Haloactinospora alba: one gene and its partner. The protein of the gene in region 2 binds, or shares a complex with, the protein of the main gene of each other region. Links are inferred from orthologs where the notes say so. Each region holds a gene or a part of one and is shown on either strand. Other genes may lie near its edges.

Region 1 (2,980 bases), on a different replicon or contig from region 2:
CTCGTCTCCATTGGGATCCGGCGTGGGTTTCTCCTCCTCCACATCCTGGATCGGGATACCAGTCATCGCGCCCATCCCGCGTCCGACGAAGGTCACCTGCCGCACGTCCTCGGGGATGCGGGGGAAGTACACCCGGTACTCGTTGGCGACCCCCTCATGGACGGGAAACCTCCCCGAGTCTTTCGGGCCGTGCGAGCCGTAGGACGTAACGCCGTCCTCGTCGATGTACTGGTTGTAAACCCGGCCGTTCACCGGGTCCACCAGCGTGGGCGGGGTGGACATCCGCGTGTTGCTGCCCCGCAGCTGGTCCTTGTAGCTCGCCTCGTAATGCAGCACCGTGTGCTCGGGGGTGCGTTCCAAACCGGTGATCGACAGTTCCAGTTCCGTGTCCTGTCCGGTGTCCAGGAACACGCGCCCCGTCTTGGTGTAGGGGAAGTCCTCCTCCACCGGTTCCGGTTCGGGGCTCTCGGGAGAGGGGGACTCCCCGTCCTCGCCGGGTTTCTCGAGGTCCTGGACCAAGCCGCAGCCGCTGAGCAGGAGGCTTCCCGACACCAGCGACGAGGCCAGAGCCAAAGGCGTTTTCCGTACCACTGGGGGACTCCGATCGTCGATCGCCGCCATTGTCCCCCTGACGGACGGTCTCCTGAAGGCGTTCCCGTGTGGCCGGATCCGGCCACGGCCGGAACGCGCGTACCGCGGCGGCGGCACGCGCGCCCGGCCGGGCCGCAGGCTCGGGGCCCGTGCGACGGGCGCTGCCCGTCCCCGACGGCGCCGGAGCGGCGCGCGGGAGGACGCGTTCCCGTCAACCGGAGGGCACTACCCCCAGGCCAGTGAGGTCGTCTCGGGATCCTCCAGCACGGCGCCGACGTCGCGCAGCACCTTCGAACCGAGCTCCCCGTCCACCATGCGGTGGTCGAAGGACAGCGACAGGGTCGTGACCTTGCGGACCGTGAGCTGGCCGTCGTGCACCCACGGCATCTCCCGGATCTGGCCGAACGCCAGGATCGCGGCCTCCCCCGGGTTGAGGATCGGGGTTCCGGCGTCCACCCCGAACACACCGACGTTGGTGACGGTGATCGTGCCGTTGCTCATGTCGGACGGGGAGAGCGTGCCCGCACGGGCCGCCTCGGTGAGTTCCCCCAGTTCCCGCGCCAGGTCCGGGAGCGGTTTGGTCTGCGCCTCCTTGATGTTGGGAACCACGAGGCCGCGTTCGGTGGCCGCCGCCACACCCAGGTTCACGTAGTGCTTGACCACGATCTCCTGGGCCTGCTCGTCCCACGAGGCGTTGACCCCGGGGTGCCGGCGCACCGCCGTCAGCAGCGCCTTGGCCACGAGCAGCAGGGGCGACACCTTGACGTCGGCGAACTCCGAACGCTCGCGCAGCTTCTCCACGGCCTCCACGGTCCGGGTCACGTCGACCTGCAGGAACTCGGTCACGTGAGGGGCGGTGAACGCGCTGTCCACCATGGCCGCCGCTGTGCGTTTCCGCACACCCTTGACCGGGATGCGCTCCTCCCGGGACGTGTCCCCGCCGGCCGCGCCGGCCGGCGCCGCGGTTTCGGCGGGAGGCGCAGTCTCGGCGGCGGGGGCGCTCGCCCGTTGGACGTCCTCCCGGGTGACGATCCCGCCCGACCCGGTGGGAGTGACCGAGGAGAGGTCCACCCCCAGGTCCTTGGCGAGCTTACGCACGGGCGGCTTCGCCAGGGCGCGCCCGGAGGAGCCGTTCGGTGCGCCGGCGCCGGAGGACTCCTTCCGGGGTGGCTCAGCGGCCGCCGCGGGCGCTTCCGCGGGGGGAGAACCGGCCGCGGCGGACGCGCGGTTGCGGCGCGGGCGGCGCTGGGTACTGGCGGCTTTCTGCCCGTAGCCCACGAGCGGTTTCTCCTCGGCCTCCTGCCCGCCGCCGGACTGCTGCCCGCCCGCGCCGCCGCTGCCGTCGTCGACGGTGATGATCGGGGAGCCGACCTCGACCGTGCTTCCCTCCTCGGCCAGCAGCGCGCGCACCGTTCCCGCGTACGGGCTGGGCAGCTCCACGGCGGCCTTGGCGGTCTCCACCTCGCAGATCGTCTGGTTGACCGCTACCTCGTCCCCCGGTTGGACGTACCACCGCAGGAGCTCCGCCTCGACGAGTCCCTCACCGACGTCGGGGAGCCGGAACTCCTGTACACCCTGTTCTTGTCGTTCCATCGTCGCCTGGCTCCCTTAGTACGCGAACGCGCGGTCGACACCGTCGAGCACCCGGTCGAGGTCGGGCAGGTAGTGCTCCTCGAGCCGGGACTGGGGGTAGGGGGTGTCGAACCCGCCCACCCGAACCACGGGCGCCTCCAGGTGGTAGAAGCAGTTCTCGGTGACCTGGGCGGCGATCTCCGCCCCCAGCCCGTGGTTGACCGGCGCCTCGTGCGTCACGACCAGGCGCCCGGTCCGGCGGACGGACTCCGCCACGGTGTCGTAGTCGATCGGCGACAGGGAGCGGAGGTCGACCACCTCGATGGAACGTTCCGTGTCGGCCTCGGCGGCCTGGAGGGCCGTCTTCACCATGGGGCCGTAGGCCACGATCGTGACGTCGCGGCCCTGGCGCGCGACGCGCGCGGTGTCCATGCCGGTCTCCGGCGCCGCGGCGTCGGTGTCCACCTCGGCCTTGTCGTAGTAACGCCGTTTCGGCTCCAGGAACACCACGGGGTCGTCGGAGGTGATGGCCTGCTGGACCATCCAGTAGGCGTCGACCGGGTTGGCGACCGTGGCCACCCGCAGTCCCGCGGTGTGGGCGAAGTAGGCCTCGGGCGACTCGCTGTGGTGCTCCACCGCGCCGATACCGCCGCCGTAGGGGATGCGCAGCACGACCGGGAGGGTCACGTTGCCCGCCGAACGCCGGCGCATCTTGGCGAGCTGCGCGAAGGTCTGGTTCGTGGCGGGGAAGAAGAACCCGTCGAACTGGATCTCGCAGACCGGGCGGTAACCGCGCATGGCCAGCCCGATGGCGGTG
Region 2 (8,315 bases):
GATGTCGGGAGTTCGCACGTCGTAGGAGTCCACCACCGTGCGCGTGGTCGCACGCGCGCCCGCCCTGTCGATCAGGAAGCCGTTGGCGTTGGGGGGTTCCGTCTGGTGTCCCAGGACGCGGTTCTCCCAGAGAGGTGCCTCCAGCAACAGCCCGTGCCGCTGACGGTCCTCGGGGACGTATCCGACACCGGACTCCCGGATGCTTCGGGTGTGCCAGCCGGTGATGTCGGTCCCGCCGAGGCGCACGCTACCGCCCTCCGGCGCGCGCATCCCCATGATGGCCTCGACCAGTTCGGACTGGCCGTTGCCCTCGACCCCGGCGATCCCGACGATCTCGCCGCGCCGCACGTCGAGGTCGACCCCGTCCACGACGGGACGGCCGCCGGCGTCCGTCACGCGCAGCCCGGAGATCTCCAGCACCGTCTCCCCGGCCGTGGTGTCCTCCCGCAGTTCCGGAACGGGGAGTTCCCCGCCCACCATGAGCGTCGCCAGCTCCCGTGCCGAGGTCGCCGCCGGGTCTCGGGTGTCCACGGTGGTGCCGCGGCGGATCACCGTGACGGTGTCGGCGACGTCGAGCACCTCGTCCAGCTTGTGCGAGATGAATATGACGGTGAGGCCCTCGCGTTTGAGTTCCCGCAGGTTGTCGAAGAGCGCGTCCACCTCGTGGGGGACGAGGACAGCGGTCGGCTCGTCCAGGATCACGATGCGGGCGCCGCGGTAGAGAACCTTGAGGATCTCCACCCGCTGGCGGTCGCCGACCCCGAGCCCCTCGGCCAACCGGTCCGGCCGCACACCCAGCCCGTAGGTCTCGGAGAGCGCACGCACGCGCTCACGTGCTTTCGCCCCGATCCCGTGCACGTGTTCGGCGCCCAGAACCACGTTCTCCAGCACGGTGAGGTTGTCGGCGAGCATGAAGTGCTGGTGCACCATACCGATACCGTGGTTGATCGCCGCAGCGGGTGAGTGCAGCGTGGCCTCGGCGCCGTCGAGCAGGATCTCCCCCTCGTCCGGGCGGTGCATCCCGTAGAGGGTCTTCATCAGGGTGGACTTTCCCGCTCCGTTCTCCCCGACGATGGCGTGCACCGTGCCGCGTGTGACCGCTATGTCGATGTCGTGGTTGGCCACCACGCCGGGGAACCGTTTCGTTATGCCGCGCAGCTCGACAACGGGAGGGTCGGGCCCGCCGGGGGAAGCTGGGTCTGTCATGTGGCGTGTCCTCAACTGGCTGGACCGGTGCCGCCCGAACCGCGCTGCCGCCGCACCGCCTCCTCGGCGGGATGTCCCACGGTTGCCCGCGACAGCGCGGCACCGGGTTCACGGTTTGGTCGGAACCTCGATCTCACCGTCGGCGATCTGCTGTTTGAGCTCGTCGAGGTCGTCCTCGATGTCGGCGATCTCCTCCGTGTTGGAGGTCGCGTAGTCCACCCCGCCGTCGGCGAGGTCGAACCGTTGGACACCGGACTGGGCCGCCCCCTCGGCGACCGAGGAGGCGAACTCGAACACGGCGGTGTCCACGCCCTTCAGCGCGGAGGTGACCACGTGCGGCTTCTGCTCCTCGGAGGCGTTCTCGTACTGGTCGCTGTCCGTACCGACGAACTTGGCGTCCGCGTTCACGACCGCCTCCAGCACGCCGGTGCCTGCCGCCCCGGCACCGTGGTAGAGGACGTCCGCGCCCTTGTCCAGCTGGCCCTTGGCCGTGGAACGCCCCAGAGCCGGGTCCTGGAAACCCGACATGTCGGGGGGTTGGGAGATGTAGGAGGTCTCGACCTCGATATCCGGCGTGACGTGCTCGGCTCCCGCCGTGTAACCGGCCTCGAACTTCTTGATCAGCGGGGTTTCCACACCTCCGACGAAGCCGATGTGGTCCTCCTCGGACTTGTACGCCGCCGCCGCGCCCGCGAGGAACGCCGCCTCCTCGTCCGCGAACACCAGGCTCGTGAGGTTGTCGATGCCCTCGACCTCCTCGTCGACGATGGCGAAGTTGACGTCGGGGTACTCCGGCGCGACCTCCTTCATCGGCTCGGCGTAGGCGAAGCCGATGCCGAACACGATGTCGTATCCCTGCTCGGCCATGAGCGAGAGCCGGTCCACCTTGTCCGAGTCCGACTCCCCCTCACTGGGTTCGAGGTCGTTGACCTCCTCGACCCCCAGCTCCTCCTCGACCTTCTGCAGGCCGCGGTAGGCGGAGTCGTTGAACGACTTGTCCCCCCGGCCCCCGACGTCGTAGGCGAGCCCCACCTTGAGGTCGGAGGCCTCGGACTGGTCGTTGTTCCCGCCGTCGCCGCCCTCTCCGCTGTCACAGGCCGTCGCGCTCACGCCCAGAAAGCCCGCCGCCGCGACCGCGGCGAGGCGCGTGGTGAGTGTCCGTTCCACTGCGCTCCCCCTTCACCCCGCAACTCCCGAACCGGTTTCGGGTTCCGAAACCGGACACTAGCCGGTGCGAGCAATCTCACCAATGTGTGCACAACGGTCGTTATGAAGGCGAGAGCCAAGCGAAACGGACGTTACCGCTCACCCTCCGGTACGTGAACGCGACATCCCCGACTTTCACGAGGCACCCGGTTAGCCGGCGGTCTGCGGTGTTTCCTCCCGGGTGCAGAACTCCAGGACGCTGTGCTTGAACGCACGGGCCGAGACGGCGCTGCGGTGCTCCCTGCCGGGGATCCGTAGCGCCTCCACCGCGCCGCAGTCGCGCGCCAGGTCCTCCATCCCCGCCGCGACCTCGTCGTGCTCGCCGGCGGTGAACAGCAGCGGCACCCCCTGCGGAACGGGGTGGCTCGTGAACGGCCGTGCCGCCTGCCCCCGGGCACAGGCGGCGAGTGCTCGAGGGTCGTTTCCGGGGAGCGCGGCCGAGGCGCGGTAGAGCGCACCGAACGGACTCTCGTCGGTGTCCAGGTGGTCCAGGTCGGTTCCGGCGAACGCGTCCCGCGGACCGAAGCCGGCGAGTACCGCGCGCCGCACCCGTTCCGGGTGCCGCAACGCGAGGTCCCAGGCCAACCGGGAGCCCATCGAGTAACCGACCAGGTCCACTCGCTCGACCCCCCGCTCGTCCAGCAGTCGCAGCAAGTCAGCGGTGAACGCGCTGGGCGGGTAGGCCGCCGCCTCGTACGGTTTCGGGCTGGCGCCGTGCCCTCGCAGGTCCGGCGCGAGCACCGGTATTCCCCGCTCCGTCAGAGCCCGGAACCAACCGGTGCGTTTCCAGTTCATCTCATGGTCGGAACCGAACCCGTGCAGGAGGAGGGCCGGCGTCGTCCGGGCCGGGCTGTCCGGCGCGGGCGACGCCGAACCGCAGTGCAGGGGGATGCCGTCCTGTGGAGTCGTCCCCATCCGTGTTCCTTTCCCTACGGCGCCGGTTCTCACTCGGAGGGTGGGCTCAGCCGCACCCGGCGCTGGGGTTCCTCCTCGGTCGGGACCGTGCCGACGACGCCGGCCTCCTGTTCGGCCGTGAACGTCACCAGGGGGTCCCCGACAGCGAGGACCTCTCCGGCAGCGGCGTGCAGACGGTCTATCGCACCGGCCCGCGGGGAGGGGATCTCCACGGCGGACTTGGTGGTTTCCACCTCCACGAGGGGCTGGTTGCGTTCGACCCGGTCACCGGGTTGCACCAGCCACTCCAACACGGTGGCTTCGATGAGTCCCTCGCCGAGGTCCGGCAGGGTGAAGGTGTGTGCGTTCACGACTGGCCCTCCAGGGTGCGTTGTAGGGCGAGCAGGATGCGGTCGACCGTGGGCAGGTACTGCTGTTCCAGCGGACCGGCCGGGTACGGCACGTCGAATCCGGTCACGCGTTCCACGGGAGCGGCGAGCTCGGAGAACGCCCGCTCCGTGATGAGTGCCGAGACCTCCGCACCCAGTCCGGCGGTGAGCGGCGCCTCGTGGACCACCACCGCACGACGGGTACGGCGCACCGCCGCGGCGACCCCCTGGGCGTCGATCGGTTTGAGCCACCGCAGGTCCAGTACCTCCACGTCCACCCCGTCCTCGGCCGCCAGCTCGGCGGCCCTGCGGCAGCGGTGGACCATCGATCCCCACGTCACGAGAGTGGCGTGCCGCCCGGCGCGTACGACGCGGCTCGTTCCCGCCGGCGCGGTGTCCGCTACCGGTTCCACCGGGTGCCGTTCCCAGTAGCGGGCTTTCGGTTCCATGTAGATCACCGGGTCGTCGTCGCGCACCGCACGCAGGAGCAGGCCGTAGGCGTCCTGCGGGTCCGAGGGCGCGACGACCTTCACCCCGGGGAGGTGGGCGAACAGCGCTTCCAGACTCTCCCCGTGGTGTTCGGGGGCCTGGATACCGCCGAAGCTGGGCACTCGCAGCGTGATGGGCATGCGGAACGCCCCCCGGGAGCGGTAGTGCATCCGCGCCATCTGGTTGACGATCTGGTCGACCGCCGGATAGGCGAACCCGTCGAACTGGAGTTCCGGCACCGGGCGCCAGCCGTTCATCGCCAGTCCCACCGCGAGCCCGACGATGCCCGACTCCGCGAGCGGGGTGTCGAACACGCGCCGCGCACCGAACTCCCGCTGCAGACCGTCGGTGACCCTGAACACCCCACCGAGTCGTCCCACATCCTCCCCGAACACCAGTGTGTCGGGGTCGTCGGTCAGGACCGTGCGCAGCGCCCGGTTGAGCGCCTGCTGCATGGAGAGACGGTCCGCGGACGCGTCGTTCGCGGCCTGCCGGTCGTTGACGGCCAGTTCGGTCATGCCACCTCCTCCTGCCAGATGCGCTGCTGCCGTCCGAGCTCCTCGGTCGGTTCGCGGTAGACGTGGGTGAACAGGTCCCTTCCGTCGGGGGGCGCCGCGGCGGCCACTCCGTCGCGGGCCCGTGCCGCACGCTCGCGCGCCTCGTCCTCGGTCCGCGCCGCGGTCGTGTCATCGAGGTGCCCGGCGGCGAGGAGCCCGTCCCGCATCCGCGGGATCGGGTCGTGCTCCTCCCAGGAGCGTTCCTCGGCCACCTCCCGGTACCGGGAGGTGTCATCGGAGGTGGAGTGCGGTTCCAGGCGGTAGGTGAGCGCCTCTATCACTGTCGGGCCCCCGCCGTTCCGGGCCCGGTGCAGCGCCGCGCGGGTGGCGTGGTAGACCTGCGCTGCGTCGTTGCCGTCGACCGTCTCCCCGGCGATGCCGTAGCCGGAGGCGCGTCCGGCAACGGAGCCGCCCGCCACCTGGTTCTCGACGGGCACGGACAGCGCCCACCGGTTGTTCTGGCAGAAGAACACCACGGGGCACGCGAGGACACCGGCCATGTTCATCGCCTCGTGGATGTCGCCCTCGGAGCTGGCGCCGTCACCGAAGTAGGAGAGGGCGCAGCCGCTTCCGCCGCGGAGCTGCTCCCCCAATGCCCAGCCCACGGCGTGCGGTACGGGGCCGCCCACGACCGCGTTGATGGGGGCGAACCCGGACGCCCGCGGGTTGTACAGCCCGCCGTGCCACAACGCGCGGTGGCTGGCGAGGTAGCCGACCATGTCCACGCCCAGGGAGACGGCGGCTCCCATCTCCCGGTACGTCGGAAAGGCGAAGTCGTTGTCCCCGTCGAGGGCGGCCGCGCTCGCGACCTGGGCCGCTTCCTGCCCGCGCAGTGACACGTAGGCGGGGAACACGCCCTGGCGCTGCAGTGCTATCGCCTCACCGTCCAGGTGGCGGGCGGTGAGCATGTCCCGGTAGAGCGAGCGCGCCACGTCGGCGGGGAGGGTGCCCGCGTCCACCGGGGGAGGCGGACCTGAGGGCTCGTGCGTAGGCATGTCGGAGGCTCCTCGGAACGGTTGGCCGTTGTGTCCTCGCGTTGATTGTGCGCACGCAGTCGACAGTTACGCCAGATATACGCCACAGATCGATACAGTTGTGGAGTTCACAGGGCCATATGTCCGATTCTGTCTAACACTAGGGTGCTCCGTCCGCCCCAATGGCGCCTCCGGGCGCGACGGGGCGGAGACGGCCGGCCCGACCTCGCCGCTTGTGCCGTCACGGACGTATTCACGTAGACGGATCCGCTGTTTTGCTGGTACTTGGTAGCTGGTCGCCTCACAGCTTGGAGCTCTCCCATGTCCAACGGTGCGCAACGCGAACCGCAGCGCCGTCCGGATGCCACGGACGAAACGATCATCGGCGCGCTCGCGGAAGACGCCCGTACCGGCATCACGGAGGTGGCGGCACGCGCGAACGTCTCACGTGCCACCGCCTACAACCGCATCAAGCGCCTCACAGATGACGGGGTCATCCGCGGTTACTCGGTCATCACCGACCACGCCAAGCGGGGGATCGGGGTCACCGCGCTGGTGCTGGTCTCCGGCAGCCAGCCGGACTGGCGCGCCAACCGGGAGGTCCTCTCCTCCTACCCCGAGGTGGAGTACTGCTGGTACGTCGTGGGTTCGGCGGACATCGTGCTGCTGGTCCGCGTGGCCGACACCAACCAGCTCCGCGACCTGATCCTGACCCGGTTGCAGGCACTGCCCGGTGTGACCTCCACCCAGACCCTCACCGTCATCGACGAGGTGGTCCACCGGCCGGTCGTGCATCCCCCCGAACACGAGAGCTGAACGGACGAGAGTCACGCCTCGGGGAAGAGCTCCTCCACGGCCCCTGCCAGCTCGGACACGTAACCCGACGCGCGGGAACGGCCCTCCTCCCCGCTCTCCTCCGGCGGCAGGGCCACCTCCACGTAGGCCTTGAGCTTGGGTTCCGTGCCCGAGGGACGCAGCGTCACCCGGGCACAGGCGGGACCGTCCAGCCCGAAACGCAGCGCGTCGGTGCCGGGTAGGTCGCCGACGCCCATGGCGAAGTCCTCCACGTGGGCCACGTCCCAGCTGCCCAACGCGGTGGGCGGGTCGCTGCGCAGGCCGCGCATGGTCGCGGCGAGGCGTGTGGTGTCCGCGACGCGTAGCGACACCTGCCTGGTCCGGTGCAGGCCGTAACGGCGCTCCTGCTCCCGCACCAGGTCCAGCAGGGTCCCGCCCCCGCGTTTGGCCCGCGCGGCCAGCGCCGCGACGAGCAGGGCCGCGCTGATGCCGTCCTTGTCCGCCACCGGACGCCCCGCGTCGCCCCCGACGCAGTACCCCAGGGCCTCCTCGTAGCTGAACACGTTGCGCTCGCCCGGCCCGCCGGCACGCGCCAGCCACTTGAACCCGGTCAGCGTCTCCTCCCAACGCAGCCCGTGCGCCTCCGCGATCGCCGCGAGCGTGCCAGCCGAGACGATGGTGCTGGCCACGACCCGGTCGGCGCCCGACGTCCGCTCCAGAACGTACTCACCCAGCAGTCCGCCCACCTCGTCCCCGGTCAGCAGCCCGTAACCGGGGACAGCCACAGCGAGCCGGTCGGCGTCCGGATCGTTGGCGAGGACAAGGTCGCTACCGTTCCGCTCCCCCGCCGCCAGGGCGAGGTCCAACACGCCCGGCTCCTCCGGGTTCGGGAAGGCCGTCGTCGGGAAGTCGGGGTCGGGCTCGGCCTGTTCGGGAACCATCCGCGGCGGTGGGAAACCGGCGCGCCGGAACACCGCCGCCAGTGTGGAGGCGCCGACGCCGTGCAGCGGCGTGTAGGTCACGTCGATCCCGCGGTCCTCCCCCAGCGGCAGGTCCGCGACCGCCGCCACGTAGTCCGCGACGGCGTCCTCACCCAGGACCCGCCACTCCTCCGACCGGGGCAGCTCGTCCACCGGGGGCGCCTCGCGCATGCCCGCGGCGATCTCGCTGTCGGCGGGAGGGACGATCTGGGCTCCCGCCGCCGGTCCCGACCCTCCGGCGTACACCTTGTACCCGTTGTCCCGGGGCGGGTTGTGGCTCGCGGTGACCATGATCCCGGCGTCGGCCGACCGCGCGCGCACCGTGTGGGCGAGGACGGGGGTGGGCAGCGGCTCCGGCAGCAGCAGCACCCGGCACCCCGCTCCGGCCAGGACCTCCGCGCTGTCCCGGGCGAACCGCGCGGAACGGTGCCGGGCGTCGTAGCCGACCACCACGAGCGCCCCCGCCCCCAGCCAACGGGCCACACCCGCGGCGGCGCGCATGACCGTCACCCGGTTCATCCGGTTCGGCCCCGCCCCGAGAGCCCCGCGCAATCCGGCCGTTCCGAACTCCAGCCCCGAACCGAACCGGTCGGCCAACGCGGCGTCATCCCCGGCGGCGAGGAGGGCACGCACCTCCTCCCGCGTATCGGGATCGGGGTCGTGAGCCATCCACTCCCGCGCCCGCTGCCGGCAGGAACCGGCCATCGCCGCCACTCCTTCACTCACTGCGCTGTCCACAGCTCCCCCGGGGGAACTACAGTCTGTCGACAATGGCGGCCAGAACGTCGCCCACGTCCCCGGCCGCGTCCCTTCCGGTCGCCAGTA

The links. The genes of interacting proteins can lie anywhere in the genome.
Region 1: the proteins of FHX37_RS04320 (region 2) and FHX37_RS20360 are in contact, whole or in part, in a crystal structure (PDB 1W85), measured with the Geobacillus stearothermophilus proteins. The link is inferred for Haloactinospora alba from one-to-one orthologs. Residues at the interface, in WP_033016213.1 of Geobacillus stearothermophilus: Ile282, Leu283, Ser284, Leu285, Glu286, Phe325; in WP_033016211.1 of Geobacillus stearothermophilus: Val129, Ile130, Ala131, Met132, Pro133, Arg136, Lys137, Arg157.

The regions. Positions count from the first base shown.
Region 1 is NZ_VFQC01000002.1:578,476-581,455, reverse strand. It holds FHX37_RS20360 (dihydrolipoamide acetyltransferase family protein), read right to left. Parts: upstream 2,185-2,980; coding sequence 817-2,184; downstream 1-816. Other genes in the region: FHX37_RS20355 (alpha-ketoacid dehydrogenase subunit beta), read right to left, coding at 2,200-2,980; FHX37_RS20365 (OmpA family protein), read right to left, coding at 1-591. UniProt on the Bacillus subtilis protein: The pyruvate dehydrogenase complex catalyzes the overall conversion of pyruvate to acetyl-CoA and CO(2).
Region 2 is NZ_VFQC01000001.1:926,595-934,909, reverse strand. Bases 2,689-5,687 are described here. They hold FHX37_RS04320 (alpha-ketoacid dehydrogenase subunit beta), read right to left. Parts: upstream 4,703-5,687; coding sequence 3,674-4,702; downstream 2,689-3,673. Other genes in these bases: FHX37_RS04315 (thiamine pyrophosphate-dependent dehydrogenase E1 component subunit alpha), read right to left, coding at 4,699-5,687; FHX37_RS04325 (biotin/lipoyl-containing protein), read right to left, coding at 3,357-3,677; FHX37_RS04330 (alpha/beta fold hydrolase), read right to left, coding at 2,689-3,327. In the rest of the region: FHX37_RS04340 (ABC transporter ATP-binding protein), read right to left, coding at 1-1,206; FHX37_RS04335 (BMP family lipoprotein), read right to left, coding at 1,315-2,373; more of FHX37_RS04330, read right to left, coding at 2,563-2,688; more of FHX37_RS04315, read right to left, coding at 5,688-5,736; FHX37_RS04310 (Lrp/AsnC family transcriptional regulator), read left to right, coding at 6,037-6,531; FHX37_RS04305 (phospho-sugar mutase), read right to left, coding at 6,543-8,195; FHX37_RS04300 (purine-nucleoside phosphorylase), read right to left, coding at 8,245-8,315. UniProt on the Bacillus subtilis protein: The pyruvate dehydrogenase complex catalyzes the overall conversion of pyruvate to acetyl-CoA and CO(2).